DNA from 3 places in the Paenibacillus sp. FSL H3-0329 genome. Region 2 is predicted to be linked to each of the others. Evidence: riboswitches for the same ligand, from Rfam matches in the RefSeq annotation. Region 2 holds a riboswitch; each other region holds the start of a gene.

Region 1 (10,824 bases), 1.2 Mb from region 2:
TATGATCGCCAAAGTAAGCACGGCCTGTTGTACTTAACGGTGCATTTGGACCTACATCTATGACTGATCCTTTTTTAAACTCAATTTCAGAACCATAATAGATCGCAGGTATTCCTCGGAAGGTGAACATCAGAGCGAGATTCTCAGCCCAAGTGTCCTGTGTGCCGGCAAATCTTTGATTTTCTGGTGCCTGGTCAGGTGCATAGTCATGAGAGTCAATATAAGTTACATTCCAGGTAGCATCATTATAGAATTGATCACCGCTTCTCATACTGAATGCTTCCTGAGCAGTCTTGAAGGCCCAGTGCATTGGAAAATCAATGACATCCATACCCGATTTCATCGAATAGTCAGGCGTATGATAAGTATTTCCTGTTAAAAATGCATTGTTCGAGGTAGGCTGTCCTGCTGTAGTAGAGTTATCTGCCCACTCTTGTTCCACCGATAGCTTGTTGGAAGCGTAATCATTTTGACCATCACCTGGATAGGATTTTGAGCTTTTCCAAGTATAAAACGGTGTTGATATCGCCGGAATTCCACTGTTCCAGACATCTCTGTACCGAGTAGCCACTTCCCCAAAGACAAAGAAGTCTGAGCCTCCTCTTGTTTTCCATGCCGGCACAAAATATTTGTTAAAAATATACCGGCTTACATGCTTTACAGTATCGACCCGAAAAGCATCCACACCCATATCAATATATTGATTATAGCTGTCGATTAGATACTGATTCACTAGAGGATTTTCTGTGTTTAAGTCTACACAGTCTCCCGCAATCTGTCCTGTCTGGACGGTGTAAGACTCCCAAGAAAGACTTTTTTCCGTATGGTAAATGTTATTGTTAGTCTCCGCAGTCTTCATTAAGGCAAGTCTTGCCTGATATTGCTGATCAGGGGTCATGGAATCATAGTTAGCTGGCAGCTTATCCGTAATTTTGAGCATGTTACTCACGGTGTCCGCCGCCGCCGGATCTTTTTTGAACATCGGGAACAGATTTTCTTCTCCAAAATTACCGGTATGATTGACGACAATATCTTGAATAACCTTTATCCCTCTCGCGTGTGCTGCATTGATCAAATCCTGATAAGATGCCCCTGCGGATTCATATCTTGGATCTATTTTCGCAAAATTTATTGCATGGTACCCATGATAATCATAACCGCTGGCATTCTGCACCACAGGTGTAATCCAGATGGCACTGAATCCTAAGGCTTTAATGTAATCGAGCTTTTGAATCAGTCCTTTGAAATCCCCTCTCCAAGCTGGATCAGAGTCCGGATTTCCTGCCTTGGCATCCTCCCATGCATGCTCGTTGTTACTGGAATCACCGTCATAGAACCGGGAAGTGATTACAAAATAAATCGTATCTTCACGAAAATCGCCCTTATTACCAATGTTATAAACAAAACTCTGTTTGGTTTCATTTCCGGCACCATCGATCACAAGGAATTTTAAGGTTGTCGTCTTGTTAATCAAGATAGACGGTCCCGCAAGAGATGTTAGTGCATTGCCTGAAATATAGACTTTTGAACTCGTTGTTGGTTCCGTACCATTATCTGTGTAATATGCTGTGGTTGTTGCCGCCTTGTTGTCTTTTATATTAAAAGATACGGAAACCGCTGAGCTCGAATTCCCAACAGGCAGATTCGCAGTGATAATCGGAGCTTGCAAATCGGCATTCAGATCAATCACATAAGCAAAAGAGCCTACATTACCCGCTTGCCCTATAGAGTTAACGCCGAATGCTTTGATAGTCAAAGAAGAAGGTACTTGGATTGGAGTCGTATACAACGTTGAGGTTGTCGTAGGTGTTGATCCGTCGGTCGTATAATAAATTTTATCGCCGCTATTTGTACTGGATAGGGTCACCGTTTGGGCAGAATCATAGGTTTTGGGCACAGGAGAGACGGATATCACCGGAACCTTAGGAACGTCTGGATTGGCGTCATACCATACGTTATCTGAGTTATACCAGCCCTCTTTTACGCTGCGAGATAAGTCGCCCGTTTGTTTGCCATTGCCGTCATTAAAGATCAGGCTTGCACCTGTAGCATTCGGAACAGTATAGCTATACCAATCGTTTCCGTCCGATTTCATCAGTATTCCCGGCCATGCTCCACTAGTCGGAACGGTTGCCGGATTCAGATTCCAGTAATGGATGCGGATCGCTGCATTCCAGCTTGCTGGTTTCTTAAAGTGAACGGTTAGCCCCGCTGAAGTAGGTGTAGGTGTTGGCGTCACTGTTGGCGTTGGTGTAGGAGTTACGGTAGGTGTTGGCGTTGGTGTGGGTGTTATGGTAGGTGTTGGCGTCACTGTTGGTGTAGGAGTTACCGTAGGTGTTGGTGTCACTGTTGGTGTAGGAGTTACCGTAGGTGTTGGTGTCACTGTTGGTGTAGGAGTTACCGTAGGTGTTGGTGTCACTGTTGGGGTAGGAGTTATCGTTGGTGTTGGTGTAGCTCCGGCCGAAAGGGTCACATAGTCGATATTAATATTCCCGCTATCATCTGAGTCATATTTATAAGCAAGCGTGTTATTTCCTGCCTGTAAGGAGAGTGTTTCTGTTTGGTCTGCCCATGTATCCCAGTTGGTCAGGTTGGCTAATGTTGTCTGTGTAACCTTTATTCCATTGACATAAATGGACACCTTTTTAGCACTGCCGGATGCATTAGCATAGTGAAGCGTGGCATTATAGGACCCTTCTGCGGAAGCCTGGACGTTAAAAGTGGCAGTTGCTCCTGTAGTTGTGTATCCATCAACAAAACCGGTGCCCGAATATCCGATGTGATTCGTATTTACTTTTGCACCACCAGACAGGGATGCACTCTCTGCTTCGTATTTCCCGGCAACCGGAATAACCACCGTCCAGTTCTTCCCGCCGTTATTGTCCCAACTATCCGTTGGAGCCGTGATGTGATAACAATAAATTAGGGTGGCACCTTCCTGAACATTGAGGTTGGCGGTGAACGTGGTTCCATTTTTGGTCATCACCGTGTCCGTAGTATTAGCCCAGTTATTCGTAGTCCAATGTAAGGTCACAGCTGTCGCTGTAGGATTGGTATAGGTGACTGTATGATCCGTATTGCTGGCCGATGCTCCACCCGATAAACCAAATAAACTAAAAATGAGCGAAAAAATAATTAACCACGAAATATAACGCCTGGATTGTTTGGATACCAAGTAAATAACCTCCTCATAATTTTAAGTGCAGCTTACGATTTTAAGCGCTATCGTGGTGTGCAAACGTTTGCAAAAATGAGAAAAAAAGAAATACTTGATAGTTTTGATCTCCTCCTTCCATGATAAATAAGGAAAAAGCTCATTGAATGCGTTTACAAATAGCTCTATATGTGGTGGATTTTCCTTGTTAAGATTATAGGCGCCAAACTTTGGCTGGTCAATGCATCTTTTAGGCTATAATTCAATCGTTTTCACTATAAGTTCCCTAAGATAGCAGGTAAATTGTTCAGGTTCTTAGCCAGCCAATTCATTTCTTTTGCAAAACGTTTTGGAGGTACACTATGTTTGTCCATCGCGGCATTAATCCACCACGGGCTTTCCATATACCACAACAACTGCAATGATTTTGTTAAATCCCCCTGCTCCACCGTTCGTTCCTCACGATATCCGTCAATAAATGCTGAAGCTAGTGCTCCATCTAAATCTTCATCTAAAGCACATGACATCACTGCTCGCGCCACATCTAGCTGCGGATAATCATATTTGAACCGATCAAAATCTAGAATTGCAGACAATTGGCTATCTTGAAATAAAAGATTATCAACCCATAAATCACGATGTGCCCATCCAGCTTCAAGTCCTTCGAATATTTCCGGATCTATTTCTTCAGTCGCTCTTAGTTGTATCTCTAGGTCAGTGATGAGTGAGGTTTTACCCATTTCCTTTGATTGTTGTAGGAGTACATTCCAATGTTCTAAACGTTCCTCAGGGCTTTGTGGAATAAATTGTGGGGTTCTTTTCAAACTAATGGTCCCATCATTTAATAAACGATGCATTTTACCTGTGGCACGACCCAAATCAAACATTTGATGGATATTAATCTTACCCGGCTCTATGACACGGCCTTCACAATATTCCATTGCCATAAACGTTTCTCCCTGATCTGATTCCAGTAAAACATTATTGTTATAAGCCAACAATCCGGGACATGGGAGCCCCTGTAGATACAATCTTTTCTGTTGAGAAAAGGCAAAGTTCAGCTCTTCTGGGTTATACAATTTATATCTTTTTTTGTTGTATTGTTTAAGTAGAAATTGCCCTGAATCCGTTGTGATTTTCCATTTAAGATTTAACCAGCCACGTTTTATTGGGGTAGCATGAAGGACTTTCAATCCAAAAAAATGATAGAAACTATTACTTAAATCCTCTAAAATGGCTTCCTCTGAACGAATCGCTTCCATTTCATCAACTCCTATCTATTCAAAGTATAAAAGAAGAAGCCGCCAATGACGACTTCTTTTAGATATTTCTTTTTAGCAGAAAAAGTTATCTATAAATGAGGCTCCCGCCTTGGAGAAACTCTTCTGCCTTCTCTTGCATTCCTGATTCAATTCTCGTCGAATTACGGATATTATGAGAGATCTTCATACTGCAAAATTTCGGCCCGCACATGGAACAGAAATGAGCTGTTTTAGCGCCTTCCGCAGGCAATGTCTCATCATGATATTCGAGCGCTCGCTCAGGATCTAACGATAAATGAAATTGATCACGCCAACGAAATTCAAAACGGGCTTTCGAAAGAGCGTTATCCCGGTCTTGTGCTCCTTTATGCCCTTTCGCCAAATCTGCGGCATGTGCCGCTATTTTATAAGTAATGACCCCTACACGTACATCTTCCTTATTAGGCAGGCCAAGATGCTCCTTCGGAGTTACGTAACATAACATTGCTGTACCGAACCAACCAATCATCGCTGCACCTATAGCAGAGGTAATATGATCATACCCCGGCGCAATATCTGTAGTCAGTGGACCTAACGTATAAAAAGGGGCTTCGTTGCAAGTTTCAAGTTGCTTATCCATATTCTCTTTAATCAAGTGCATCGGCACATGTCCTGGACCCTCTACCATCACCTGTACATCATGACTCCAAGCCATAGCTGTTAATTCACCTAACGTCTCTAACTCGGCAAATTGTGCTTCATCATTCGCATCAGCAATCGAACCCGGACGTAATCCATCGCCTAGGGAAAAAGAAACATCGTACAGCTTCATGATTTCACATATCTCTTCAAAATGTGTATATAAAAAGTTCTCTTGATGATGCGCAAGACACCATGCCGCCATAATGGAGCCACCTCTTGAAACAATACCTGTCATACGTTGTGCCGTCAACGGGATATAACGAAGCAGAACTCCCGCATGAATGGTAAAATAATCCACCCCTTGCTCCGCTTGCTCAATGAGCGTATCACGGTATACTTCCCACGTTAAATCTTCCGCTTTCCCATTCACTTTTTCCAAAGCTTGATAAATAGGCACCGTTCCAATAGGAACAGGAGAATTACGGATGATCCACTCGCGTGTCGTATGGATGTTTTTACCTGTGGAGAGATCCATTATATTGTCTGCACCCCAGCGGGTAGCCCATCTCATTTTCTCCACCTCTTCCTCTATGGATGAGGATACTGCGGAGTTTCCAATATTGGCATTGATCTTTACCAAAAAATTACGCCCAATAATCATTGGTTCACTCTCTGGATGATTGATATTCGCTGGAATGATGGCGCGACCGCGGGCTACTTCATCTCTTACAAATTCCGGTGTCACATTCTCACGAATCGCAACGTATTCCATTTCCGAAGTAATAATCCCTTTGCGTGCATAATGCATTTGAGAGACATTATGCCCCTTTTTCGCTCGCAAAGGTTTTCTATGGAGCGCTGGAAACACTTCCGCCACAGCTTTTCCCGTTGCATTCCCGTTATCTTCAGGCTTCACGGTTCTTCCTTCGTACGCTTCCACATCCCCTCGTTCCTCAATCCAGCTTAGACGATTGGGCTCTAACCCCTGACGAATATCAGTATGAATATTAGCATCCGTGTAAGCCCCACTTGTGTCATAGACATGAATTGGGGCATTCTCCTCTTCGCCGTCTATGCCCGCAGTTGGACTAAGTGAGATCTCCCGCATAGGCACCTGAATATCAGGCCGTGAACCCTTTACATACACTTTTTGACTTGCTGGAAAAGCTGATAAATTGATTGGATCGTTGTTCAATTCGCTTGTCATCTCAATTCCTCCTATAAGGTGATTTGATCAAGCGGAGACGGTCTACTCCCCACACATAGAAAAGGCCACATCTGTATAAGATGAGGCCTTAGAGTAGACAAATAGAAATAGAGCTCCATTTCCTCCGCTGGCATTATCCAGATCAGGTTTGACGGTCGATAGTTATAACTATCCTCTCAGCCTGGTCCCACCAAGCTCCCGTAACTATATAATTGCTACTTCAAAGTATAACCGAAAAGAGAGAATTATCCAAATCCACTCAAATGTGAGATCAATGTGTACGTTAGTATAACACCAATACCCCAAATCCTTCCAGAAGCACCTCGCCCGACAATGTTGTGCCGCTCAGTAAATCTGTTTTGGTCTCATGAAGATGGATCGTGACAGGAGTCTCACTATAATTAAGCAAAAAAGCATAACTGGAAGAAGCTCCGGTACGGACTTGCAGCTCTACCTCTTCTGGGAGCTTCAGCCAATTTGCTGGCGATTGTAGATCCATTAAATTTATGATCTCAGCCGCTGCCTGTTCGTTAAATACGGCTCCGTAATACCAAACCTCACCCTTGCCGCGACGATTTCTAGTTACCGCCGGTTTTCCCGCATAATAATCAGAGGCGTAAACCGCCATCACTTCAACCGAAGCTTCCTCTATTTTGAGAATATCATTAAAGTCATCTGCTCCTGTAACGACTTCGGTCGCGCCCGACCAGCTAATTGTTGTTGGCTGACGACTGCCCTTAACCATTGTGAATTCTTCAACTGTGATCCCGCATTGATCCTTAGCAGTACCTGGGAAAGGACGCATATAACATTGACCGCGCTCATCCTTATAGCCAGTTCTACAGCCGAAGATCAGTTTGCCGCCTTGTTGAACATATTCATCCAGCAGAGACGCTGTCTCATCTGTCATAATCGCTGGGTGAGGATAGATAAGCACGTCGTACCTTGCAAGCTCCTCCAGCGTTGTTTTTTTGCGCAGATAGAGCACGTCATTCGGGATATGCTTCCGCTGAAGAGCCTTGTACCACTCCTTATTGCTCTTCCACATAAACGGGCCATGCCAAACATCGTATTCTCCATCCCACTCATTGTCATAATCACGAACAATAGCAACGTTAGCCTGATTATGAGTACCGATAAACGCTTGACCTGCTGCTGCCAGCTCCTGACCGATCTGCCCCGCTTCCCGCACTCTCCGGTTAGGCTGATTATGATAGTCATTGATTCCATGCCAATAAATTTCATTGCCCATCGTAGCTGTCCGCCAGCGGAAATATAACACCATATCTGCCCCATGAGCGATCGACTGATAAGTCCATAACCGCATCTGCCCGGGCTTTGGAGAAGGCATATCCATCCGGTTCACCCAGCCACCCGGGCCCGACTGCTGCTCCATAATGCAGAAATTCGGGGATATCGAACGAACAACAGATAACGACAGTCCCCAGCCTCTATCATTCAGCGGATTCCGCTCATTCGGGTCATAAAAAATAGTAGAGAACTGAGGATAGGAATCATAGCTGAAGAAATCCAGCAGTTCATCCGTCATTTCATGGCTATCGAGATGACCGAACAGACCGTTCGTGGTTACCCATTGCTTAGGGGCAAGTTTACGAATGATATCCGCTTGGTTTTTGGCAAAAGAAATTGTATTGTCCGAAATAAACCGTTTTTCATCCAATGCCTGATGAGGATTGGGTTGCTTCGGTACTGGAGTCGGACGTGGAAGATAGACCTGAGACCAGTCACTATAGCTTTGATTCCAAAAAACAGCTCCCCATGCCTCGTTCAAATGCTCAAGCGTAACATATTTCTGCTGTAGCCATTCCCGGAAGGCCTTATGGTCACTCTCCGAATAAAATTCACTGATCTCACAGTTGAGCTCATTATCAATTTGCCAGCCAACTACACCCGGATGATTGCCGTAATGTTCAGCCATTTGTTCTGCAATACGTGCACACAGTTCCCGGTATTTAGGACTGCTGTAATTATAATGGCGGCGCATGCCATGCTGAAGTGTAACACCTTCGTAGGTTACATTTAATACTTCTGGATATTTATCAGTCAACCAAGCTGGAGGCGTTGCCGTCGGAGTACCAAGTACAACCTGAAGACCATATTTATGTGCTAGATCAATCGCCCGATCAAAGAGCCCGAACTGAAACTCCCCTTCTGTGGGTTCAAAAATAGACCAAGCAAACTCCCCCATCCGAATGATCGTAAAGCCGAGTTCACGCATCCGGCGATAATCGTCCTCCCACATGTTTTCTGGCCAGTGCTCCGGATAATAACAAACGCCAAGCTCGAATTTTTCAGTTGCGACAGGTTTCTTCATCATTACCTCCAAAGTATTAAAAATATGCTTTCAATATTTTATAATTCTATTGTAGTATCAATGATAAGAGGTCTTATATAACAAAATATTGCTATCATATAACAATCTTGCGTTTATTGCCTTAATCCAACTTGCGCTCTGTTGCGCTACAGAAATGGGTGCTGCCAAACATGAAGAAACAATGGTATTTGCCGACACCGGCTTTTTCAAAATATGTCTGTTATCCTGAATTTTTGGGACATTACACTCACTTTCCACAACATACAGAGAGAAGAAGCGAAGGGTTTCTGGGGAGTTATAACCTGCATTTGATCTTTGGTGGGGAGGGTTATGTATTCCATGAGGGCGAACGTATTCCGATGAGTAGAGGACGAGGTTTTCTGTACCCAAAAGGGGCTTATCAGCAATACGGCTCTGACCCAGGCGAGCCTTGGGATGTCCGATGGGTTCATTTTAATATTGAAATCGTCCTCCCCTTATTAGAGGAAGTGGACCAGTCCCGTGCATACCTGTTCACTTTTGATTTGGATGCTAAGCTGGACGAGCTATTCGAGGAAATGTACCTACTGAGCGCTTCCTACGTGACCCGTAGCGAGCCAAGACTATCTGCTCTGCTGTATGAGCTTCTAGTTAAATTGCTGCAGAACTCCGAGCCGCTTCACGGCTCAGTACCGCACGAGGTTAGACAGTCCATCCGGAGTGCTGCAGATATCATTCATGTCGAATGTGCCAGCCCTTGGTCTCTGGAATCGATGGCAAGATTGACCGGGTACAGCAGCTATCATTTTCTAAGGCTGTTCCGGGTGGTTATGGGCAAAACTCCAAACCGTTATTTAACCGATTGTCGGCTGGCTAAAGCCAAGCTTTTACTGGTTTCCACAGGACTCTCCATTGCTCAGGTTGCGACTCAGTCCGGTTTTGCCCAATCCAGCTATTTTATTAAAGTGTTCAGAAGGTTTGAAGGCATGTCTCCTGTGAAATACCGGCAGGCTTTTGGGGCGTAGACGATCTTCCTTCAGTCCGTAGAGATTCAATCTTAGTCTCTTGGACTTATCACCCTTAAAGATCATCCTTAAGAGAAATTTCACTCTCAATATCTAAACTTATTGTTTCGGAATGAATCTCCCCTTCATTATCATTCCATGTAATAGATAAAGTGGTGTTTTCATAATTTTGTCTATTTTTATTTAATTCGTCATACGAATACGGACCTGTTATAGACCCGATATCAGTGTTACTTAATATTGAAACGGGTCCATCCGTTGACCTAGCTTCATTTACAAGAACTGTTTCATCCTTATTATTAGTGTTTTTTTCATTGACTTCATACTTATAATAGCTACTATTCACTAAAGCGCTTGGGTCTCCCTTGAACACTAACTTCCCATGTCCCCGTAAAATTTTGCTAGATGAAATTATTATTTTGTAATCTAAAACATCCCATGTATCCCCTGTGCCCTTAAGCGTATATACTTGAACACCAGTGTTTAAATTTGTTTCGAACTCTTTATTGAAATATAAATAACTCCATATCGCATTCGAAATAATAACCACAGCTACAAGCACTAGGATTAGTTTTTTCATATCTGCTCCTTTATAAATACTCCCCAGCCATTATTTATATCTTAAATTCCATTCTTTTGACCAATTCGGAAATGCTTCTCCGGTCAATTCTTCGAGTGTTTTTCCATCAATGGTGTAAACCCAGCCCATATGTAATTCATCGAAATCAGGAAAACTATAGCCTCCTATCACTTCATCGTCTGCTTCTAGCAGAAAAATCAGGGTTTGTTTTTTTGTATTATCCTTCTCGTTATCTAAGGGGTGGTTTTTAACGATTAACTTACTTGTAGTTATTTCCTTACCTATATAATCGATTGGATCAACACTTTGAACACTCCAATATTGTATGTATGGCATTTCCGTCAGCAGTTTTTTATCTAATAAATATTCAGAAACAATTCCTTCATTACTAATGATCAGATAGCCCATATCGGTAATAAATTGTTCAGCTTTGCTATATTCTTTTTTTGAATTATCGCTAATTTCCTCATCACTACATCCCAATAAAAAGATTAAGAATAACGGAATTATGATTCTCCTTAATTTTTTCATAGGTTCTCTCCTTGCATTGTTTATTATCTCCGCGCTCAATTTATAGATTAATCTTATTGTATGAATTTAGTATCATCAAACTCTTTAGCGTCTTATAGGCTCTCCATTCCAACCTCGCTGTTTCACCGGG
Region 2 (10,824 bases):
GTCCCACGCCAAATATGGCCATGTTAAAGGCACCCACTCCGAAAGGAACATGGAGAAAAATGACGTCAAGGATAATGTGATCCCCAGGGCAACCGGCAGTGTCTGATTACGATTAGCCAGGGAAAGCCAAAGCTGTAGCGCGATGACCGGCAGAGCCGCAATGTAGGACATAAAGCCAATTCTGAGTACATCCACATAAGGAATAAGATCAGCTTTGAAGCCCAAAATAAGCCCCAAAACAACTATCCCCACTGAGAGCAACAAGCAGGAAACAGCCACAAGCAGCAGACAGAGCGTTAGCTTAGCCATAAACACTGAAGTACGGGAGATAGGTAGTGCCAAGAGCTGCTTCCACGAGCTCATCTGATGTTCGACATTTGCAATCAGCGAGCATACTAAAGTGCCTCCCAGAAAAAGAGCTGTGGGCACAAACCCGGACACATTATCCAGTAGTCCTCCCCATAAATCCGCGCTATACTGCTGACGCAGATAATCATAACGAAGGCCAAAGTTAAGGCCCTGCATGGCTACTAGACCAATCGGTCCTAGAAACACTAGAAACCAAATTCCTTTGCCGCGGATTTTAAGCCAATCCGCTGACAACGCCCGCCACATCATGATTCCCCGCCTCCCACAACCTGTAGGAAGAAGTCCTCAAGCGATTGTCTCCGCTCCTCTACACGATAGACAGCGTGCCCATTCTCTACCAAAGCTTTGACTAGCAGCGCTACTCTTGCATCGTTCATTCTTGAAAAAATCAGTTTTTGCTCATGTAGTGTCCCTTCATACCCCCGACCTCCAGCGAGACGTAACGCAGACTCTGGTTCCGAAACCGCAAGGCGTATCTCGCCAGCAGCCTGTTGTTGCAGATTAGCTATTGTATCTTGGTACACCATTTGCCCTTGGCGAATAATACCCACGGTATCTGCCATTTGTTCAATTTCACTAAGCAGGTGACTGGATACTACAACCGTAATTCCTTGCTCCTGTGGCAAGCGTTTGATAAGCCCACGAATTTCCTGAATCCCTGACGGGTCGAGTCCGTTCGTTGGTTCGTCCAGAATAAGCAGCTCTGGATTCCCTAACAAGGCAGCTGCGATACCAAGTCTCTGCTTCATCCCGAGGGAAAACCCTTTGACCGGACGTCTCTCTTCCCCGGTTAGAGAAACAATATCTAGCACCTCAGCGATTCGTGACTTCGGAACATCCAGAATGCGGCGGATCGCTTCGAGATTGTCCACAGCGCTCAGATGCCCATAATACGAGGGGGATTCGACAAGCGACCCTACCTTCCGTAAAATTTGCAGCTTATTCTTCCGAAGATCCTGACCGAACACTTCAATTTTTCCAGATGTCGGTGTAATTAGGCCAAGCAGCATACGGATTGTTGTAGTTTTCCCAGCTCCGTTGGGACCCAGAAAACCATAAATCTCACCCTTGCGGATATTTAAATTCAAATTTTCTACCGCAGCCCGGCCACGATATTTTTTCAATAAATCCTTAGTTTTAATCACTGTTTCTTCCATGTTCTTCACCTCGGTATACAGCATAACGTCCCAAGGTTAAGAACAAGGAAGTGCCAAGTTTAAGTTTTGTTTAAATTTCACGACGCGGATCAAAGATTACAATAGAAGTGCCTTCGCCTGTGCTCTCCATAACCCATTCCAGCTCCATATGCTTCATCAAAAGATCGACGATAGACAATCCCAAACCTGCCCCTTTGTAATCGGATGGACTCTGAATGCCTCGACCATGATCCGCAATAATTATGGCACGTTGTTCATTACGTTGCTCCGTTGAGATCCCGACATAATGCCCGCTGCTGGCATGTCGTACAATGTTTTGATACAAATTATCGAGAATACGGCGGAACCAGACCTCATCCACCCTCCAGAATAGCGGTTCGGCTTCCAGGTTAATATCAATGTCGAAGCCCTCTTTTTCCCATACGGGGTACCAAGCAGCCGCACTTTCCCGCAACAAGCGTAAAACATCTTTACGTTCCAGCTTTAAGGTTACCCGTCCACTATTGAGCAGATTGTAAGATAAAAGATTCTCGATCAGGACGCTAAGATCCGCAATACGCTCATCCATAAGCTGTAAGGACTGCTTACCTTTTGAGGTCAGATCCTCTTTGGTCATAACATGGATATGGCTGCGAATGACGGTTAGAGGTGTACGTAAATCGTGAGATAGATTCGAGACTAGACGCTTACGCAACTCTTCCTCTTCTATTTCCCTGCGTCGGCTTTCATCCAGTTTGGTTACCATCGTATTAAAAGCTTCCTCCAGGCGACCGATCTCGTCCAGTTTGCCTGTCACTATAGACTTAGGCATTCTATCCGGGCCTGTAATCGTCATCGCGGTTTGCAGTTGCAATAGCCGTTTGCGAATTTTTCTAAAGAACATCCACGAAACCAGAGCGAACCCTCCAAAAAGGGTAAATAACACAAAGTTATACCAAGCCCAAGCCCCTAATCCCCCATAAGCCCCTTTGTTCAGCAGCTTGCTTGGAATTTGCATCACCATAAATCCCTTGTCTGCCTCCACTTTGTCCCCCACGAAAGCAACGATGGCTAAAGGATCACGATTCGTACTTTCTTTCATAAATGAAATAGCCTCAGCCGCAGTCCACTGATCAGGAACTTCATGGTAAATCTTATCCTTATCCCCTTCATCAGGCGTGAGAATCAACTGGGTTTTTCCCTGCCCGTCTACCCAAAACATAGTAGCTTCGGTGTATTTTTGACTCAATTCATGCAGCCGCTGATTTATGGCTTCCGAAGAAGCATTTCCTAAGTGAAGTGCCTCTTTATGCCACATAGTCTCCAGCGGTGCAATATTCGAATACAGGGATGTATCTACAGGCGGGGCACCTTTGGTCACTTCGTTAAGAATATTGTAGCCAACAAAAGACAACGGAAGGACCACAGGGATAAATAGCAGTGCAGATACGATAATTAGCAAATACCCTGATAACAAAGAGGAATTACGTTTCTTGCGAATGCGCTCTAATCCTCTCATGCTCTTACCCGGTATCCGATCCCACGGACAGTTTCGATAATTTCCGGATTACCCGGATCAAGCTCCAGCTTTTCGCGCAAATAACGAATATGTACCATCAGAGTTTTATCCCCTTCGATATAAGCCTCACCCCACACGGCCTCGTAGATCTGCTCCTTCGTCATAATTTGGTTAAGATGACGCAGCAAATAGGAAAAAATCTGAAATTGCTTGCCTGTAAGCATGATTTCTTCCTGAGTCTGAGCATTCATCACGCGGTTATCCCCTTCATATACGACTAGATGTTTAAGTGTGAGCGAATCCTGAACAGATGCCCCATTCCTTCGGAGCAGCACCTCGATTCGAGCGGCCAATTCATCCGGATGAAAAGGCTTGGTCAAATAATCATCCGCGAATTCCAAACCTTGCAGCTTATCATCAATCGAGGTTCGGGCAGAGAGCATTAAAATGGGCAGCTTAGGGTAGGAACGTTTCAATCGTTGCCCGATCGTAAACCCATCCAGACCAGGAAGCATAACATCGAGAATAGCCAGTTGGCAGGCGCCGGCTTCTTCCATCGCACCTTCGCCGCTCCGTAGCCAGCGGACACTATATCCTCTTTCGCTTAAATCAGCAGACACTACGCTGCCAATCTCACGATCATCTTCAATATATAACAGAGTAACGCTCATGTAGCTTTAGCTCCTCCCCGATCTGAATACCTAAAAAGTTGAAGTCATTATAACACATCAAACAGCCCTCCTACCCCATAGGGGATAGGAGGGCTGTTTGATCAATTCAAGGCTATAGCTTATGGCTGCCATACTCCATGCTCTTTATTGCTACCTACATACTCAATACGTGTTGGAGTAAGCTCCAAAATCACATAATTAGGATCATCAGGTCCAGTAAACCATGGCTCCAGCTCTTTATTCCATACCTTGGAGCGCAAGCCTTCATCCTTAGAGACGGTAGCGGTCGCTTCAATCTCCAGCACATCTTTGCTTCCGCCGGCCTCATAGCCAAGCAGTACAAAAGCATTCGGATTATCGGATAACTCCTCCACTTTATGAGTTTTGCGATTTGTAGCCAAATAAATCTTCAAACCCTCATGGAAAATGGCCATATAACGTACTTTCGGCTTATTTCCTTCTTCGATCGTACCAAAGGAACCGAACTTGTTGTCATCCAATGCTTTAATAATGAGTTGTTCCAGTTGTTTGTTATCCATTACGTAAATCTCTCCCTTCAAGCATGTAAACAAAAGTTTATATATCCAAGCTCACCGTTTGGATTTATCATAACAATGGTGCTTATTATAATGTACCCTTCAGGTTCACATTGAATCCGACCTTACTCCATAAACTACATCAAGATAAGGAGCTTACTTCGTGAAAAAACTGATTTGGATCGGCTGTCTCTCCTACTTCGTTATCGGTCTGGCACATGTTGTGCTGGGATCTATTCTGCCCGTTCTACTGCAACATTATGATCAAAATTACAGTGCTGGCGGTGAATTAATCTTTAGTCAATTCGCTGGTTTTTTAGCAGGCGTGTTGGTCTCTCCCCTACTTAATCGCCGCTTCGGTAAACGTGGAGGCATCCTCATTGCCACCAGTCTTCTAATAGTTGCAGAAGTTGCCTATGCCTTTCTACCGCCTTGGGGCTGGATGTATTTTATCGCTGTTGCCGCAGGTTTTGGTTTCGGGATGATCGAAGCGGTTATCGGCACCATCATTATTGGTGCTGTAACCGAAGGAACGGCTATTGCGATGAGCCGGCTCGAAGTTCTATTCGGGATAGGCGCACTCGTGATGCCGCTTATCGCCAGTCCGCTCATTGCTGCCGGAGCGTGGAGATTGGCCTTTCTAATCGTCGCTGCCTTCTCTTTGATTTCTCTTATCCTCTGGGCAAGAGGACACTTCGGTAATCTACAACGCATGCTGGATGAACGTGCCTCTGTCCAAGGAGCAGACAATTCGCATTCCTCAAGCTCACGTTCTAACAAAAAATTTCCGTATAAAGGTAAGCAATGGATTCTGCTAGGGATCTTCATCGTTTTCTTTTTTCTTTATGTAGGCACAGAGATGAGTTTAGTCAACTTTATGCCGGCTATCTTTATTGCCAAGCTAGGGATGACAGAGTCTGCGGCAGCACTGACAGTCACTTTCTTTTGGCTGGCGATGTCTACAGGAAGATTGTTTGCGGGTGTAATTGCCGAAAAAATATCTTATCGCGTGTACATTCTCAGCAGCTGTTTACTAACCTTGTTACTGCTGACACTCTTTCCGTTCACTGACAATCGAATGACTGCTTTCATTGTAATTCTGCTGCTGGGGCTGTTTATGTCCGGTATTTTCTCCATTGCATTGGTTTTCTCCAGCAAAATGCTGCCTGGCACCGAAGAGTCAACACCCAGCATTATGATTGCTTCCGGAGGCGTTGGTGGTGCTTTGCTACCTCTGTTTACGGGCTGGTCTATGGACCATTTAGAAGTGGCACAAACAGCCGGATTACTTGCCACTTTTGCTGCCTTCTTGTTCCTGCTAAGCATTGCCGCATGGAGATTCCAAGCCAGGCAAGCGGTGGAAGGAAAGAGTTCCCGTATTTAGAATAGTATCAACGTTATCCTTTTAGGGTAATGTGATCTATAAGCATATTCTGAGCACAAGGATGGACAATGAATGAATGAGTCTTTAAATGAGTCTTCAACTGAGCCTTTGTTACATACTGCGCTTATGCAGTTTATATTTCCCTTCTCTATAAAAAAGGGCGATTCTAAGCAGCTTATCCAGCAATTACAGGACGACGGATTCACACGTTTTTTTCTGGATAACAAAGAACTGGAAGCTGCCTATTATGGAGAAGGTTACTGTGTTTCCCATGAACGAATGGAGCGCACCTATTTACCGTTTGCCGCACACGTCCTTTTTCCGCGCAGGAAGGATGCCGACTCGTTTCGCCGTTTTTCCAGAGTAAATAATCTCGACTGCATTCTGGAGATTCCGCAGCAATCTATATTTTTCAAAATTCTCTCGACGGATATATTCATATGTCCCTTTCAGCTTGGATTCGTGACGATACGTGTCCAGCTGGAGGGGGATTCGATTCCCTTTAGTATTGCCCTAGAATTCGCGGATCGTTTCCGTGCGCTAGAGAAAACCTTCATACAGGATGACTACACTTATATTCATTGCGGGGAACAGACCTATGAGATGGTAGAGGATTTTGTCTTCCGAAATTTGGTGGATGGACTGGAGCCATATCTGGATCAATCGGATATCAATGGGGCTTATTTTGAGACCCTTCCTTTTTTCGTAGATGAAAGAATGCAGGTACAAGCTTTTTACGGCTTTCAGAATGAAGAAAGTTCTGATGAGATTAGTGTAAATCTACGCTATCGCGCCTCACAGCTTGATGGAATTGATCTGAACGGAAAGCCCTATGCCAGTGCAAGCGATCCAGCGTATATTGCAAACTATTGTCATGAGCATTCCTATAATCGCTGGGGCCCAGACACGTATTATATGATGAATGAGCAGACCTTTTGCTGCATGACCCGCGCTGAACAGGAAATTGCTGTTAGTCTAGCCAACCAGATGTACGGGCAATATTATTACGGATTTTTACTCAATATTTTCCACAAAATCGTTCTGCTAAAGCTTGCCAACATGCACTCCCGACTTCGGATTAATCATGATTATGAGGAAATAGACAATCTAATCTACTCCATTAATAAGTTCTCGGCAAAGTTCTACTTCTTGGAGTTGATTTCCCAGTCGCAGGGCCGGGAGATATTTCTTCAGCTGCGTAAAGTATACGGAAACGACGCTTTGTTCGAGGAAGTGAAAGAAACCTTAAATGACCTGTTTCAGTATCAGGATAAGTTTCAATCCAAGCGACGGGATAATCTGCTGATGATTCTCACTGTATTTACGGTAGTAAGCGGGATTTACGGCATGAATCAGGTCATTGACGATCTGGATGGAAAAATCCAATGGAGTAAAATGATTGGTTATTCCCCCTTTGAATTTCTTGCCCTCTTCGTGATCATGAGCGGGATTCTGATCAGCGTTGTCCTCACGCTAGGGGCGCTGGTTAGTGAGCTTAAACGGCGTCACCGCAAGAAATATAAAGATCTAGACTAGCAAAAAAGAAACTACTGGATTGGAAAAATTCAGGAGTGCACTACTAGACATTCCGAGTACAGCCGTCTATAATACACCGTATGCGAGAAATATAAGATATAAAGTATGGGTACAAAACTTATACTTACTTATATTGCACATAGAAATACCCGTTAACTTCATAGAACCAGGGGTGCTGGAATTGGCCGGCTGAGATTGTATCCCACAAGATACTGACCCTTATACCTGATCTGGATAATGCCAGCGTAGGAATCGCCAATTGGTTCTGGTCCCTGTGACCTTGACTAACCTTGCGCCAAGCCAGCGTCCCGATCACTCGGGGCGCTTTTTTTGTAAGATCACTAAAAGATGTAGAAAAACGTACATACTACACTTTACGGTTCATGTTGTGAAGACGGGATTCTTGTAACCTTAAAGGAGAGAAGAAGACATGCACCTCAAAAAAGCACTTACGTTGTGCCTCACCTGTGTACTCATTCTTGCCATTGCCGGATGCGGCAGCAACAATGGGAATACAGCCGGAAACAAAGCAAATGCTACTGATCCAACTGCAGCGGCTGGCACGGATGCTCCAAAAGAGCTCACCAAAGTTAAAGTCGCACTCGACTGGACACCGAACACGAATCATACCGGTCTATACGTAGCTAAGGATCTTGGTTACTACGCTGAAGAAGGTCTGGACGTCGAAATCGTTCAACCAGGCGCAGCGGGTTCTGATACTATGGTTACTTCTGGCGAAGCCGCATTTGGCATCAGCGCCCAAGAAGGATTAACGCTAGCCCGTCTACAAGGCGTACCCCTTGTCTCGATAGCAGCTATTATTCAGCATAATACATCGGGATTCGCCGCTCCAGTAGATCGCAATATTAAATCACCAAAGGATTTCGAAGGTAAAACCTACGGAGGCTGGGGCTCACCGGCCGAAGAAGCAGCCATGAAGGCCATCATGGATCCTGAAGGTGGCGATGTGAAAAAGGTGAAGCTGATCAGTATCGGTGAAGCTGATTATTTTACCGCCGTCAAACGTGACATTGATTTCGCCTGGATTTTCTACGCTTGGACTGGAGTTGAGGCTGAGTTGCGTGGCCAGCCATTGGATATGCTGTACTTAAAGGATTATGCGCCACAGCTCGATTATTACACGCCTGTGCTGACGACGAGTGAGAAGCAAATTGCAGATCATCCTGAGCTGGTGAAGGCCTTCATGAAAGCCACATCAAAAGGTTATCAATATGCTATTGATCATCCGGAAGAGGCTGCCGGTATGTTATCGAAGGCCGTTCCTGACCTGGACGCCGACCTTGTCCTAGCTAGCCAAAAATGGCTTAGCCCAAAATACAAGGACGATGCTGCCCGCTGGGGCGAGCAAAAAACCGAGGTCTGGCAAAATTACGGCGACTGGATGTATGATCTGAAGTTGCTGGATAAACCGCTGGATGCTGCTAGTGCATTCAGTAATGATTTTTTACCGGCGGAGTAGAGAGCGGACTTCAGAACCAAGAAGGTTGGACGTTACTTGAGGAAGGAGGAACGGAGCGTAGTGATGTGCTACGTGAGTACCGGACTTCCCAAGTTCGTTCAAGATTCGATGTCGAGTTTGCTTCCTGAGTTACTTCGTTATCAAAGTTGGCTTTTTGAACTTACCTTATAATTTAAGAGCTCAAAAAGTCGGCTTTCAGAACCAAGAAGGTTGGACGTTACTTGAGGAAGGAGGAACGGAGCGTAGTGATGTGCTACGTGAGTACCGGACTTCCCAAGTTCGTTCAAGATTCGATGTCGAGTTTGCTTCCTGAATTACTTCGTTATCAAAGTTGGCTTTTTGAACTTACCTTATAATTTAAGAGTTCAAAAAGACGGCTTTCAGAACCAAGAAGGTTGGACGTTACTTGAGGAAGGAGGAACGGAGCGTAGTGATGTGGTACGTGAGTACCGGACTTCCCAAGTTCGTTCAAGATTCGATGTCGAGTTTGCTTCCTGAATTACTTCGTTATCAAAGTTGGCTTTTTGAACTTACCTTATAAAATGAGAGGATTGATTATTGTGGCTAACACCCTACTAAGCATTCAAGTAATTCCAAAAACTCCGAACAATGAGGATTCCATCCCATACGTAGATAAAGCGATTGAGGTCATTCAAAAATCCGGTGTTAAACATCAGGTGAATCCGCTGGAAACCACAATGGAAGGTGAGCTTAGCGAGCTGCTGGAGGTTGTGCGTCAGATGCAAGAGGCGTTGATCGAAGCAGGCAGTCCAAGCGTAATTTCGCAGATCAAAATCGCTCATAATCCTAACGGAATCAGCATGGATAAATTGACGGAGAAATATCGGCCGTGAGATCGACCTGGAAGCTAATATGGCCGCCCCTTGTGGCGGTCGTCTTCTTTTTAACCGTATGGCAGCTATCTGTATCTGTATTTCATATTGAATCCTGGATTCTGCCGAGTCCTGCTGATATTGCCCGTGAATCCACCAGTAACGCTTCTGGTCTTTGGGCTCATACGATGGCTACGCTGCGGCTCACTTTAATTGGTTTTCCCATCGGTACGGGGGTAGGTCTGATCGTCGCTTTGCTTTTGCATCTTTTGCCTTGGGCTAGACGGGCTTTTTATCCACTCATTATTCTGAGTCAAAATGTTCCCTCCATCGCGCTCGGCCCCCTGCTCATTATCTGGTTCGGCTTTGGTCTTTTGCCCAAAATCGTGCTGATTACACTAGTATGTTTCTTCCCTGTAGCTGTCGCTGCGATGGGCGGCCTGGCCCAAAGTGATCAGGTCATGATGAATTATATGAAAATGGCTGGCGCAAGCAAGTGGCAAATCTTTACCAAGCTGGAGCTGCCCTCTTCTATCCCGGCACTATTTTCCGGTGTAAAAATATCTGCTACTTATGCGGTTATGGGCGCCGTGGTCGCTGAATGGATTGGCGCGGATAAAGGTATTGGCTATTATATGCTTCTGCAGAAATCCGCTTATCGTACGGATCGGATGTTTGTCGCTATTGTTATTATTGTGCTTTTAAGTCTTGTACTCTTTGCTATTATTGCATTGCTGGAAAAATGGCTGGTTCGCTGGAAGCCGCGCCGTAACTCATAGAAAGGAAGATGCCTGTATGTCTCAAGCGACGCAAATGCAACACAGAACAACAGAAGTTATAAGCTCCCCTGAAGCTCATACCGTGGCACCCGCCCTTGAAGTGAGCGGCATCTCCAAATCTTTTTTCCATCGTCGCCGTAAGACAAAAGTTCTGAATAATGTCTCTCTCAAGGTAGAGCAACAAGAATTCGTTTCGATCGTTGGTCCTTCCGGCTGCGGAAAAAGCACCTTATTCCATATGATTGGCGGCCTTGTGAAACCCGATGCAGGCACGATCCGCATGAACGGTAAGGTCGTTACAGGTCAACGCGGTGAAATTAGTTATATGCCGCAGCAGCCTGCTCTTTTTCCTTGGCGTACGATTGAGGATAATGTGCTGCTTGCTGGGGAGATCAAGGGCGCACTGCGGGATGGAGCCCGCGAGGAAGCACGCCAGTGGCTTGCCAAGGTTGGGTTAAGCGGGTTCGAACATGCTTATCCGCATATGCTGTCTGGCGGGATGCAGCAGCGTGCAGCTTTTCTCAGAGCATTGCTCGCTCCGCAGGAGCTAATGTTGCTGGATGAACCTTTCAGCGCACTCG
Region 3 (10,824 bases), 1.8 Mb from region 2:
TAATATAGTCTTCCAGCTTGCTAAGGTCTTCTATCGGATTAACATCCTCCACTTTGCGGAACAACTGCTTCTTAGCCAGCTCGTAGCCAGTCGTACGGTCACCGCCGATACCCACGCCAATAAAACCGGCACTACAGCCTTGTCCCTGCGCCTGATATACCGCGTGTAAAATACATTTACGGATTCCGTCCAGATCCCGACCCGCTTTGCCGAGTCCTTCTAATTCTGCCGGGAGACTGTATTGAATATTTTTATTCTCGCAGCCTCCACCCTTCAGAATAAGTCTAACGTCTATTTTATCCTCTTCCCATTGTTCGAAATGAATGACTGGTGTGCCTGCACCCAAGTTATCTCCGCTATTCTCACCTGTTAATGAATCTACAGAATTGGGACGAAGTTTACCATTCTTGGTCGCTCGTACAATGGCATTATGAATATCTTTTTTCATCTCAATCTGATTGATTCCCACAGGGGTGTGAATGATAAATGTAGGCATTCCCGTATCCTGACAGATCGGAGACACTTGCTGCTCAGCCATTCCGATATTTTGCGCAATCGTGGTTAAAGCAAGACCGGACCGGGTAGCCCTGTCTTCCAGCGCACGACCTTTTGCAACTGCCCGGCGTACATCTCCCGGCAAATTCGTGGAAGTTTCTACGATAAGGTTATAAATACTGTCTTCAAAATGCTGCATCTTCATTCAAGCTCCTCTCGGCAGTTCCAGGTTATCTAAAGTTTGATACAATTAGTATAATAATATCATACCTAGCACCGCATGAAAGGGGTTACTTTAAAATTGAGCTACCATTTTTCTGCCTATCTATATCGTCTTCAGTATATTCAGCGCTGGAGCTTGATGCGCAGCACCGCACCGGAGAACGTCGCTGAGCATTCTTTTCATGTTGCATTGCTCACACATATGCTCTGTTCCATTGGTAATGTACATTTCGGGCGTTCATTAAACGCGGAACGAGCAGCAACCATAGCTCTTTTCCATGATGCCAGCGAAGTATTCACAGGCGACATTGCCACGCCGGTAAAATACAACAATCCTCGCTTGCTCACTAGCTTCCGCGAAATGGAAAAGGTTGCGGCTGATCGCTTAACTGGAATGATTCCATCAGAGCTAAAAAGCATCTACACTCAGCTCATACGACCGGAAGACAGCCCTCCCGATTCGGAGGACATTCTGCTGCACAGCTATGTGAAAGCCGCTGATCGGCTGGATGCTTATTTGAAATGCGTATGGGAGGTTGCTGCAGGCAACCGAGAATTTGCCGCCGCGAAGGAGCAGACAGCAGCAAAACTTCGTGGGCTTGGCCTGCAGGAAGTGGATTATTTTCTGACTCATATGGCACCGAGCTTCGAAATGTCTCTCGATGAGCTCTCTGCCGGAAACTAAACACCATCTACACAATAGAAAAAAGGACCTCCGCATGAATCTCGCAGGGGTCCCTTTAGTGATTAATAATAAAAATACAAGCGTTACGTTACTGATTCAGTCAGGATATCCCAGTCTTTAAAAATCGGCTGCAAACCCTTCGTATATAGCATTTCCGTAATCTCCTGCACACTGCGGCTATCGGATATTTCGAATTGCGGAGTTCCCCCTGCATTAGTGTGACCGCCCACCTCAGTTGTGACCCCGGCTGACATCTTAGTTATTCCTAGATGAATTAAATGATCGCGTAGAGAGGCAGGCTCTCTTGTAGATAAAGTAATGCCCGAACGGGGTAAAAATAACCGGTATGCCAAAATAATCTGCACTAGTGATCGATCGGTAACATCGCACTCTGGGTTAAATTCCCCTAAATAAGGCCGAAACCGTGGGGGTGACAGGCTGATCTCGCAATCTGGATACCGATCCTGTAGATAGCGGGCATGCATGGCACTTTGGAATGCCTCTTGCCGCCAATCGTACATCCCGAGCAACGTACCAATATTCACAGAACGAAAACCTGCCTGACAGCCGCGTTCAGGTGCATCCAGGCGATTCCGGTAGTTTCTTTTAGGCCCTTTAACATGCAGCTTTTTGTAAGTCTCCTGGTGGTAAACCTCTTGGTATAGTGTTAATCCATCCACGCCTGCTTGAAGAAGCTCTTTATATTCGGCAGTCGATAGAGGATTTATCTCAATACTGACGGAGGAAAAAAATTCTCTAAGTACAACTACACAATCCTTAATATATGAGACAGGATTCTCCCGGCGCGATTCACCAGTCAAAATGAGGATATGCCGCAGACCTGTAGCTGCAATCTTCTCAGCCTCCCTGCGAACCTCCTCCAAGGACAGCTTTTTACGCGGAAAATCATAAATGGAGCTGAAGCTGCAGTAGGTACAATGATTCACACAAAAATCGGCAAGATACATCGGTGTGAACAGCTGCATCGAATAACCAAAATGTGCACGGGTCAGTCGCTGAGCAGCTTGCGCCATCTCCTCTAGCAGCGGCGTTGCTGCCGGAGAGAGCAATGCCAGCAAATCATTTTCGTTCAGCTTGTCTTTTCCAAGCGCCCGCTTAACGTCATCCTCCCGGAACTCCTTCCACAGCTGCTCATATGGATACTGCTCCAAGCGGGCCAGTGTGTCAAAAAAGCTCATGCTAATCCTCCCTCCTTTGGTGAACCTATCAAATTCAGTTCAGAAATCCAGTCAACGGTGACGAAGCAAAAGCAACTTCTTCTACAGGACCGAGTCCTGCCAAATAAGCTTTGCGGCCAGCGGATATCGCCTCGCGGAACGCTTCCGCCATGACGAGCGGATTACGTGCCGTTGCGACAGCCGTATTAAGCAGAACAGCAGCGGCCCCCATCTCCATTGCTTCCGCCGCTTCCGAGGGCTTGCCAATTCCGGCATCTACAATAATCGGCAAATTCACTTCTTCAATAAGAATACGCACAAGCTCCTTGGTGCGCAGGCCGCGATTCGTCCCGATCGGCGCACCAAGCGGCATCACAGCAGCAGCACCGGCATCTCTCAGACGTAAAGCAGCCGAAAGGTCCGGACTCATATATGGCAGTACTACAAAACCCTCCGCCGCTAGAATCTCTGTAGCTCGTATGGTCTCCAGATTATCTGGAAGCAGGTATTTCTGATCATTGATCACTTCGATCTTCACCCAGTTCCCCAGTCCCGCAGCTCTTGCTAATCTCGCAATACGGACTGCCTCCTCCGCTGTACGCGCTCCTGAGGTATTAGGCAGAAGAGTCATGTGGCCGGGAATGTGGTTCATGATATTTTCTGCTCCACCTTCCGGGTCCACTCGGCGAAGCGCTACAGTAATCACCTGAGAACCAGAGCTTGCGATCACTTCGGGGATCAGAGCATTCCGGCTATATTTTCCGGTTCCGATAAATAATCTACTAGTTAATTCGATGCCTCCAATATGTAACGGGTCATGCATGAAATTACCTCCCTTTGGTTCTTATAAATTTCTCAAAATTCTATACCGCTCCATCTCAACCCCCACCAACAAAGTGCACCAGTTCCAAACGATCATCCTCGCTCAGAGCAGTACTTTCATAATTCTCCTTACTGACAATTTCTCCATTCAGCTCAATGATCATCAGACGACCCGACCACTCAGGAAGACTGATCAAATCAGCTATAGTTTGAATACCACCAGAACACTCTGCGGATTTCCCGTTAATCAACAGTCTCATTCTGAATCACCCCCTTCGCCTATGCTTTTACCTCCCGGCTATGAATGAACCGCCTTATGAATAGCTTTGGCGGCCTCATAAGGATCATCCGCTCCGCAAATTCCGGACATCACAGCAATTCCTGCCGCGCCTTGCCTAATGATCTGCGCCGCATTAGCGGGACCAATTCCGCCAATCGCAATTACAGGAATAGAGCTAGTCTTCACCGTTTCTGCAAGCAGCTCTAACCCACGTGCGGGCAGCCCTAGCTTGCTCGCCGAGGGAAATACATGGCCAAACAAGCAATAATCAGCTCCCTGCTCTGAAGCATTCGCCGCTTCTTCCGGAGAATGAACCGATCTCCCCAGCCAAAGCTGAGGTGCAATTCGCCGGGCTGTAAGCGGGCTCAGACTGTGCCCAGCCAACTGAACACCCGCGGCACCAGCTGCCAATGCTACATCGATCCGGTCATTGATTATCAGTTTGGTAGCGGGTATACCGGCAGCCAACAGCTCCTGTGCCGCAGAGAGCAGTTCGCGTGCTGGACATTGCTTCTCTCTTAAGTGAATATAATCGACCCATGTCTGCACCGTGACAGCCAGTTCAACAAATTGTCTCAACAGCTGCTTGCCGTCTGATATTAGATGGATCTCAGCTTGTACCACTCGCGATCTCCTCTCTCTCACTTCCCTGTAGGCCAGTAAAAAACAAAAAAACTGCCCCCGTAAGGAAGGCAGTCAGAATCTGTATATAGACGGTACTACAAATAGCCCGACAACAGAAATTCGTTCTCCACTTCCCTACGCTGGTCTTAACCAGATCAGGTTCAAAGGGTCCGGAAATCCATTCCGTCTCAGCCAATCGGCACCCCTAGTGACATAAATATACAATTTTAAAATGCTAACGTGGTTTATAGTAACATATTTTTTTATTGAAATACACCCATTTATTCACATTAGCTGTACTAATCTAACCGTTTACTACCTCGCCACCATTTACATGAATAACCTGTCCAGTCACATAACTGGAATCGTCAGAGGCAAGATATACATAGGCTGGCGCCAGCTCCTCTGGTTGTCCAGGCCGTTTCATAGGCTGCGTGCCTCCAAACTCGCTAACCTGCTTCGCATCAAAGGTAGAGGGAATTAGCGGTGTCCAGATTGGACCTGGTGCTACACCGTTTACCCGTATGCCCTTCTCCGCCAGATTCGTGGACAAAGATCGTGTGAAACTCAGGATAGCTCCTTTAGTTGATGAATAGTCCAGCAGCTGCGGGCTTCCGCGATAAGCGGTAATTGAAGTTGTATTTATAATTGTAGATCCTGCTTTTAAATGAGGCATAGCTGCTTTTGTTAAATAGAACATCGCAAATATATTCGTACGGAAAGTACGCTCTAGCTGCTCGGAAGTAATATCCTCGATCTTAGCTTGCGGATGTTGCTCCGCCGCGTTATTGATGAGAATATCAAGCTTTCCTAAGCCCTCTACCGTCTGTTTAATAAGATCCTTACAGAATTTCTCGTCACCGATATCACCTGGAATTAGGATACATTTGCGGCCTTCCTGCTCGACCTGACGTTTAGTTTCCTCTGCATCTGAGTGTTCATTAAGATATGAAATGACCACATCAGCACCTTCTTTAGCAAAAAGCACAGCAACTGCACGCCCAATTCCGCTGTCTCCACCGGTAATCAACGCCGCCTTGTCTTGCAGTTTACCTGCTGCTTTATAATTTGCCGGCTCGTATTTGGGCAGCGGCGTCATTTCACTCTCAATCCCTGGCTGATGATGCTGCTCCTGTGGGGGTAAGGTTTTTGTAGCTTGTTTATTATTGCCTGACATCTTCCCTATCTCCTCTCGTTAAGTAAATTGATAGTTAACTGATCATCTTAGGATGGCACAACAATGCACGTTTATACGCTGGGTTTGTCATTTTCTTAAATCGCTTTACGAATCTTACTTACCACAATGCAAGTAGAAATAAACAACCGTGGATGTAAACTGCTGTAAGTGGAGAGGACTTCACTGCATACAAAAAGGCACAGCATCGCTGCTGTGCCTTGAATTGTTCACCCTAACTATTTCAAAGAAGAAACATGATTTTCTGCATTCACTCCATGTTCCAGTACCCACATAAAATAAAGAGCTTTAGCTGCTTTCTCCCGGGTCACTATGGCTTTAGGTTCTAGTTCTGTCCCATTGACCATTTGGCCTCTAGCAATCCCCACTTCAGATCTAATAAGCCCTAATTCATAAGCACTTTTCACTTTTGAAATTAAAAAAGGAGAAATGTCCGCCGTATCAACCAGCTGCTGCCAGGATACAAGTGGATAGTACATCGCTCCTCTAGCTCCTGGATCCAGATTGAAATCATAACCAGGATCTCCTGGCACTACTGCTGTGCCGTTATAATCAGTCATGTACTTAGGTTTATTAGCAAACTTTACTTGGTAAACATCATAGAGAATAGCACCCATCGTTTCACGTGACAGCTTACCTTTCGGATAATAGGCAAGATCTGATCTTTCCACTTTCATTAACTTAGAAATACTGCGTGTGAATTCAGCAACTGTCATCTCCGTATCTGGCTTAAAATTCCCTTGGCGGTCTTTGCCCATTACTCCCAGCTGGATTAATTTTTCAATTTGATTGCGGTAATAAGCAGCTTCCCCGGTCGTCGTATCATTAGTTATTTCCGGAAAAACCTTATCCCAGTTGCCTGTTAGTGCCGCATGCTTAACGTTCCCTTTAAGATAAGCAGTAATGGAGGCAGCAGTAGAATCGCCAGTAGCACCTTTCTCTACAAGCTCCGTAACAATCATCCGCGAAAATTGTTTGGCGAGCGCTTCTTTAAAATGAGTCCCATCGATTTTCTTTGAAGGATGCCCGTTAGCGTAACTTCCGTCATTTGTTTTGCCTGGCGTTTCTCCGGCTTCAATTGACATGAAGAGGGCTGTTATCGCTTCTACTCCGATCTCGTTATAATATTTCAGACTTTCCGAGTTAAGGTCAATAAGTGTAACTCCAGATTCATCTGCAACCCGTTTAAGAATATCTACAAACTTTCTTGATTTAAAAGAATTCTCATAGATATATCCCGGACTTGCATTCCCTTTAATTCTGGACATTGGCGTTACCAGTACTGGTATCATGCCCCGGGCTTGGATCGCAGGGAGATAAACTTCTTTAAGGTAGTTTTCATACATTGCCTCAGTCGAACCTCTGCCGTAACGTCTGAACTCATCTGCACTCTCATCATTGTGTCCGAATTGAATAAACACATAATCCCCAATGCTGCCACTCAGTAAAATGTCGTTAAGTCGACCTTCTGTATAGGCATTTTTAAACGAGCGTCCTCCCATGGAATAGTTAGTTACACTCACTTTATGTTGATTAAACATACTGCCAATAATCTGGCCCCAACCACTCATTGGCGCTTCGTCGAAGGTGTAGGACTTGACCGTGGAATCTCCAAGTATAAATAAATTCGGAAGAGCTCCAGCTGCTCTATGCTGTGGCAAAATCGGTTCCAGTATGATCTCCTCAATCCCTACAGCTGTGTTCACTTTGTTCGGTTCAATCTCAATATCTATATGGTCACGGCCGTTTACATACGTATAAGTCCACTCTTTCCCTTTGGCTACAGCCGTATGCTTGACGGGTACAAGCTTTGCCGCGTCCCAATGTCCACTTTTCAACAAGCGGCTGGTCTGCATCCCTGATACTGACACGATCCCATCCTCTGCGTCAGAAGTCGTTTTTACATATACGTTGTAGGTTCCAGGAGAAGCATCCATTCGAAACGCCATGCCGTAGTTATTATAATTATCCTTTTCAGATTTAGGTTCAGCAAAAAAATAAGATTCTGTGATGAAAAAACCTGTTCCATCGGATGTAATTGAATCGGTATGCACTTCTCTAGCGGGTAAAGCGTTGGTCTCTTGGACAAAACCATAACCTAATGATGAGTCATACAATTGCGCACCGCGATTAGGATCATACCTAACGGATTGATACCCTGTTTTAACTTGGTTTGTAAAATTGAGCTTGTATGCGTTTGCAATTCGGATTGGAGGTTGCCCCTCTACCCCATCTTTAATAAGGGCTGCCTCTGTTATACCGTGAGTAAGAGTCAATGAAGCCATAAGTAAAGAAGATAAGATTAGTATATCCCTACACAGCTTTCTCACTTCATTACACTTCCTTCCGTTTCTCGAAGTACTTCCCTAGGTTCCTCCATTATCCCTTTTCTCTAAAGTGATTCAAATGATGATTTCATTCTTTTTTTTGACCTTTTGTAACGTAAAACTTGGAATTGATCAACGGCTCACACTGCAAAACGGTCATATGTATAGGTATCCTTGATATAATTAAGAACATCCCTATTGATCCTAAGGAGGAGAACTCCTATCGCTTACAAAGTCAGCTTTCCGAACATTATAAGTACACTGCAGCTGATCGGTGTTCATTATCGTGTAGCAGAACCTGGGTGGGCATACCCTGATCATCATCACAAAATCTTCGAACTATTGTATTGCTACGACGGCAACTCCCATCAATATGTAGAAGGAAGCTCCATTGCCTTTGGTAAAGGAGATTGGTTAATTATTCCGCCTGGCTTACGTCATTATGTAGTTAATTCTGGCCTGAGCAACTATATCTACCTCTCCTTTCATTTCGATATTGACGATTTAAAGTTTCGTGAATGGTTTCAGTCTCTGGCTGTACAGAAATGGAATAACCAGCAAATGCAGCGTTCAGGATTAAATCAGCAGCTGGAACATTTGGATGAATTTATTAAGAATAATATTCTTGCCACGACGGCATCCACTGGATTTCCCGAGGAAATTGAAGAAATGATCCTTGTAAAAGAAAGGCTTCGTCTGCAAGCGATCATCCTGATGATTTTGACTGAACTCATTGATGTACAGCTCTCGAATTCAGAGAATTCCAACACAGCGAGACAAGCAAACTCTTTGTACGAGGTGGAAACTGCTCATCAGATCGAAAAATATATTGCAGCCAATATTCATTTACCGGAGCTCACGGTTAATTTGATTGCTGAGCAGCTTTGCTTAAGTCGGGTGCAGTGCCATAAGTTGTTTACAAAGGTGTATAAGATATCTCCTAGGCAGTACATAACTAACCTAAGATTAAAGAAGTCAAAACATTTACTGCTTCATACCGATTTAAAAATACAGATGATTTCTGAACAACTCGGGTTTGCTTCCCAGAGCCACTTCAGCCGACAATTCAAGCGATGGACGGGTGTTTCTCCCTTAAACTACCGGCCGAAATCTTATACTAATCCTATCAGGGATTAACGTTTATGAAGATAAATTACCGGTACATACGAAAAACCCGCTCTCCATTAAGGAGGCGGGTATAATTCGCTGTAAATTAAACTATGTCGTTAAACACCATGAAGAATACCATCAATAGCAATGACACCGTAAGCAGTGCACTAAGTGTGCGCAATTTGCCAGTCTCTGCGCTAACGTCGCGGTTCTCACGAATTCCAGCTGCTGCAAGACGCAAAGGCTTGCTCATAATACCGCCAAGCGCAAACATCGCTAGCAGTAACACAACAACAATAATCATCCACGCTACTGAATAATCACCTTTGGTCATCATGTAACCGCCTGTAAGGAGTTGGATCACCAATCCATACTGCGCAAAACGATTAAATCCGGTTACTGCACTTAACGTTCCTTCTTTAGCCCCAGACGACAGTTTCTCTGCACGTCCTAGGATGAAGGGTAGCACAAGGTAGAAGCCAAGTGCCAAGGTTCCGATCATATGTAAGAAAAACAAAACGTTCCAATCCATAACATATCTCCTCCATTTTAACTGTGATAATAGTTACATTTAATTATACCCATTATTGCTTGAGAAGAAAAGGAAACCCCCATTTTAAGTGAACAAAATGGGGGTTTCTTCATACCTCTGTCACAATCTATACAGTTAGCACAGCTGTTACGCTACGCACGGATTCAGCAGACTTATCTAAAGCCGCTTTTTCCTCAGCTGTAAGCTCCAGTTCAAAAATCTTCTCGATACCATTGGCACCAAGTAACGCCGGAACACCCATGAACAGGTTATCATAGCCATATTCTCCTTCGAGCAAGGCGATAACCGGAATGATCCGTTTTTTGTCCTTCAAGATAGCTTCCGCCATCTGAACTAAAGAAGCCGCTGGTGCATAATAAGCACTACCATTTCCTAAGAGGTTAACAATCTCTCCGCCACCCACACGTGTACGTTGCACAATCTCATCAATACGCTCCGCAGATATCAATGTATCAATTGGGATGCCACCGACACTGGAATACCTTACGAGCGGTACCATATCGTCGCCATGTCCGCCTAATACGAAACCACGTACATCTTCAACGGATACCTTCAGCTCTTGTGCAATAAACGTGTTATAACGGGCTGTATCCAGCACTCCGGATTGTCCAATTACGCGACTCTTCGGAAAACCCAGCGCATTAAATGCCGCATAGGTCATAGCGTCAACTGGATTGCTCAGAATGATTACAATGGAATCTGGTGCTACACGTTTTATGTTCTCGCATACCGACTTCACAATACCTGCATTGGTGTTCACGAGATCATCGCGACTCATTCCAGGTTTACGGGCAATCCCTGCAGTGATGATTACAATATCTGAATCCGCAGCATCTTCATAGCTTGAGGTTCCTGTAATTTGACTGTCAAATTTCTGTACAGGACCTGCTTCCAGCATATCTAGTGCCTTCCCCTTGGTAGTGTTCTCCATTTGTGGGATATCAAGCAGCACAACGTCACCAAGCTCCTTTTGAGCAAGCATAAGAGCTGTAGTAGAACCAGTAAAACCGGCACCTACAACTGTAATTTTATAACGTTTGATTGCCAAGGATTCTCCTCCTAGAACGGTGTCGGTATAGCTTGTATTAGCTAAACTTCAATATATTCAGTTGGTTGAGCCAGTCTCTTAGAGGTGATTAATAATCTCGTCGGCAAATGCAGAGCATTTCAGTTCAGTTGCGCCTTCCATCAGGCGGGCAAAGTCATAAGTCACGGTCTTGTTATTAATAGCTGTTTCCATACCTTTATAAATCAGATCTGCTGCTTCCTGCCAGCCCAGATGCTCCAGCAACATTACACCGGACAGAATCACGGAACCAGGGTTCACAACATC

Evidence for each region. Region 2 has a riboswitch for thiamine pyrophosphate ahead of NSQ66_RS02050 (ABC transporter substrate-binding protein). Riboswitches for the same ligand answer to the same signal wherever they lie in the genome.
Region 1: it holds a riboswitch for thiamine pyrophosphate, as region 2 does, so the genes downstream of both, thiC (phosphomethylpyrimidine synthase ThiC) here and NSQ66_RS02050 (ABC transporter substrate-binding protein) in region 2, are expected to answer to the same signal.
Region 3: it holds a riboswitch for thiamine pyrophosphate, as region 2 does, so the genes downstream of both, NSQ66_RS09485 (thiamine phosphate synthase) here and NSQ66_RS02050 (ABC transporter substrate-binding protein) in region 2, are expected to answer to the same signal.

The regions. Positions count from the first base shown of each region.
Region 1 covers NZ_CP150150.1:6,092,854-6,103,677, forward strand. The annotation lists gene NSQ66_RS26870 (alpha-amylase family glycosyl hydrolase) at 1-3,175, opposite strand, end outside; gene NSQ66_RS26875 (phosphotransferase) at 3,430-4,416, opposite strand; gene thiC (phosphomethylpyrimidine synthase ThiC) at 4,502-6,244, opposite strand; TPP riboswitch at 6,347-6,456, opposite strand; gene NSQ66_RS26885 (beta-galactosidase) at 6,528-8,579, opposite strand; gene NSQ66_RS26890 (AraC family transcriptional regulator) at 8,750-9,583, shown strand; gene NSQ66_RS26895 (hypothetical protein) at 9,639-10,163, opposite strand; gene NSQ66_RS26900 (hypothetical protein) at 10,194-10,694, opposite strand; gene NSQ66_RS26905 (hypothetical protein) at 10,735-10,824, opposite strand, start outside.
Region 2 covers NZ_CP150150.1:455,327-466,150, reverse strand. The annotation lists gene NSQ66_RS02085 (ABC transporter permease) at 1-618, opposite strand, end outside; gene NSQ66_RS02080 (ABC transporter ATP-binding protein) at 615-1,526, opposite strand; gene NSQ66_RS02075 (HAMP domain-containing sensor histidine kinase) at 1,597-3,024, opposite strand; gene NSQ66_RS02070 (response regulator transcription factor) at 3,021-3,695, opposite strand; gene NSQ66_RS02065 (pyridoxamine 5'-phosphate oxidase family protein) at 3,815-4,234, opposite strand; gene NSQ66_RS02060 (MFS transporter) at 4,395-5,615, shown strand; gene NSQ66_RS02055 (hypothetical protein) at 5,688-7,151, shown strand; TPP riboswitch at 7,310-7,420, shown strand; gene NSQ66_RS02050 (ABC transporter substrate-binding protein) at 7,582-8,631, shown strand; gene NSQ66_RS02045 (hypothetical protein) at 8,971-9,129, shown strand; gene NSQ66_RS02040 (MTH1187 family thiamine-binding protein) at 9,192-9,485, shown strand; gene NSQ66_RS02035 (ABC transporter permease) at 9,482-10,243, shown strand; gene NSQ66_RS02030 (ABC transporter ATP-binding protein) at 10,278-10,824, shown strand, end outside.
Region 3 covers NZ_CP150150.1:2,209,478-2,220,301, reverse strand. The annotation lists gene NSQ66_RS09510 (fumarate hydratase) at 1-694, opposite strand, end outside; gene yfbR (5'-deoxynucleotidase) at 797-1,402, shown strand; gene thiH (2-iminoacetate synthase ThiH) at 1,486-2,601, opposite strand; gene NSQ66_RS09495 (thiazole synthase) at 2,636-3,403, opposite strand; gene thiS (sulfur carrier protein ThiS) at 3,459-3,662, opposite strand; gene NSQ66_RS09485 (thiamine phosphate synthase) at 3,701-4,306, opposite strand; TPP riboswitch at 4,422-4,523, opposite strand; gene NSQ66_RS09480 (SDR family oxidoreductase) at 4,611-5,483, opposite strand; gene NSQ66_RS09475 (GDSL-type esterase/lipase family protein) at 5,720-7,786, opposite strand; gene NSQ66_RS09470 (AraC family transcriptional regulator) at 8,027-8,965, shown strand; gene NSQ66_RS09465 (hypothetical protein) at 9,042-9,470, opposite strand; gene mdh (malate dehydrogenase) at 9,598-10,539, opposite strand; gene icd (NADP-dependent isocitrate dehydrogenase) at 10,618-10,824, opposite strand, start outside.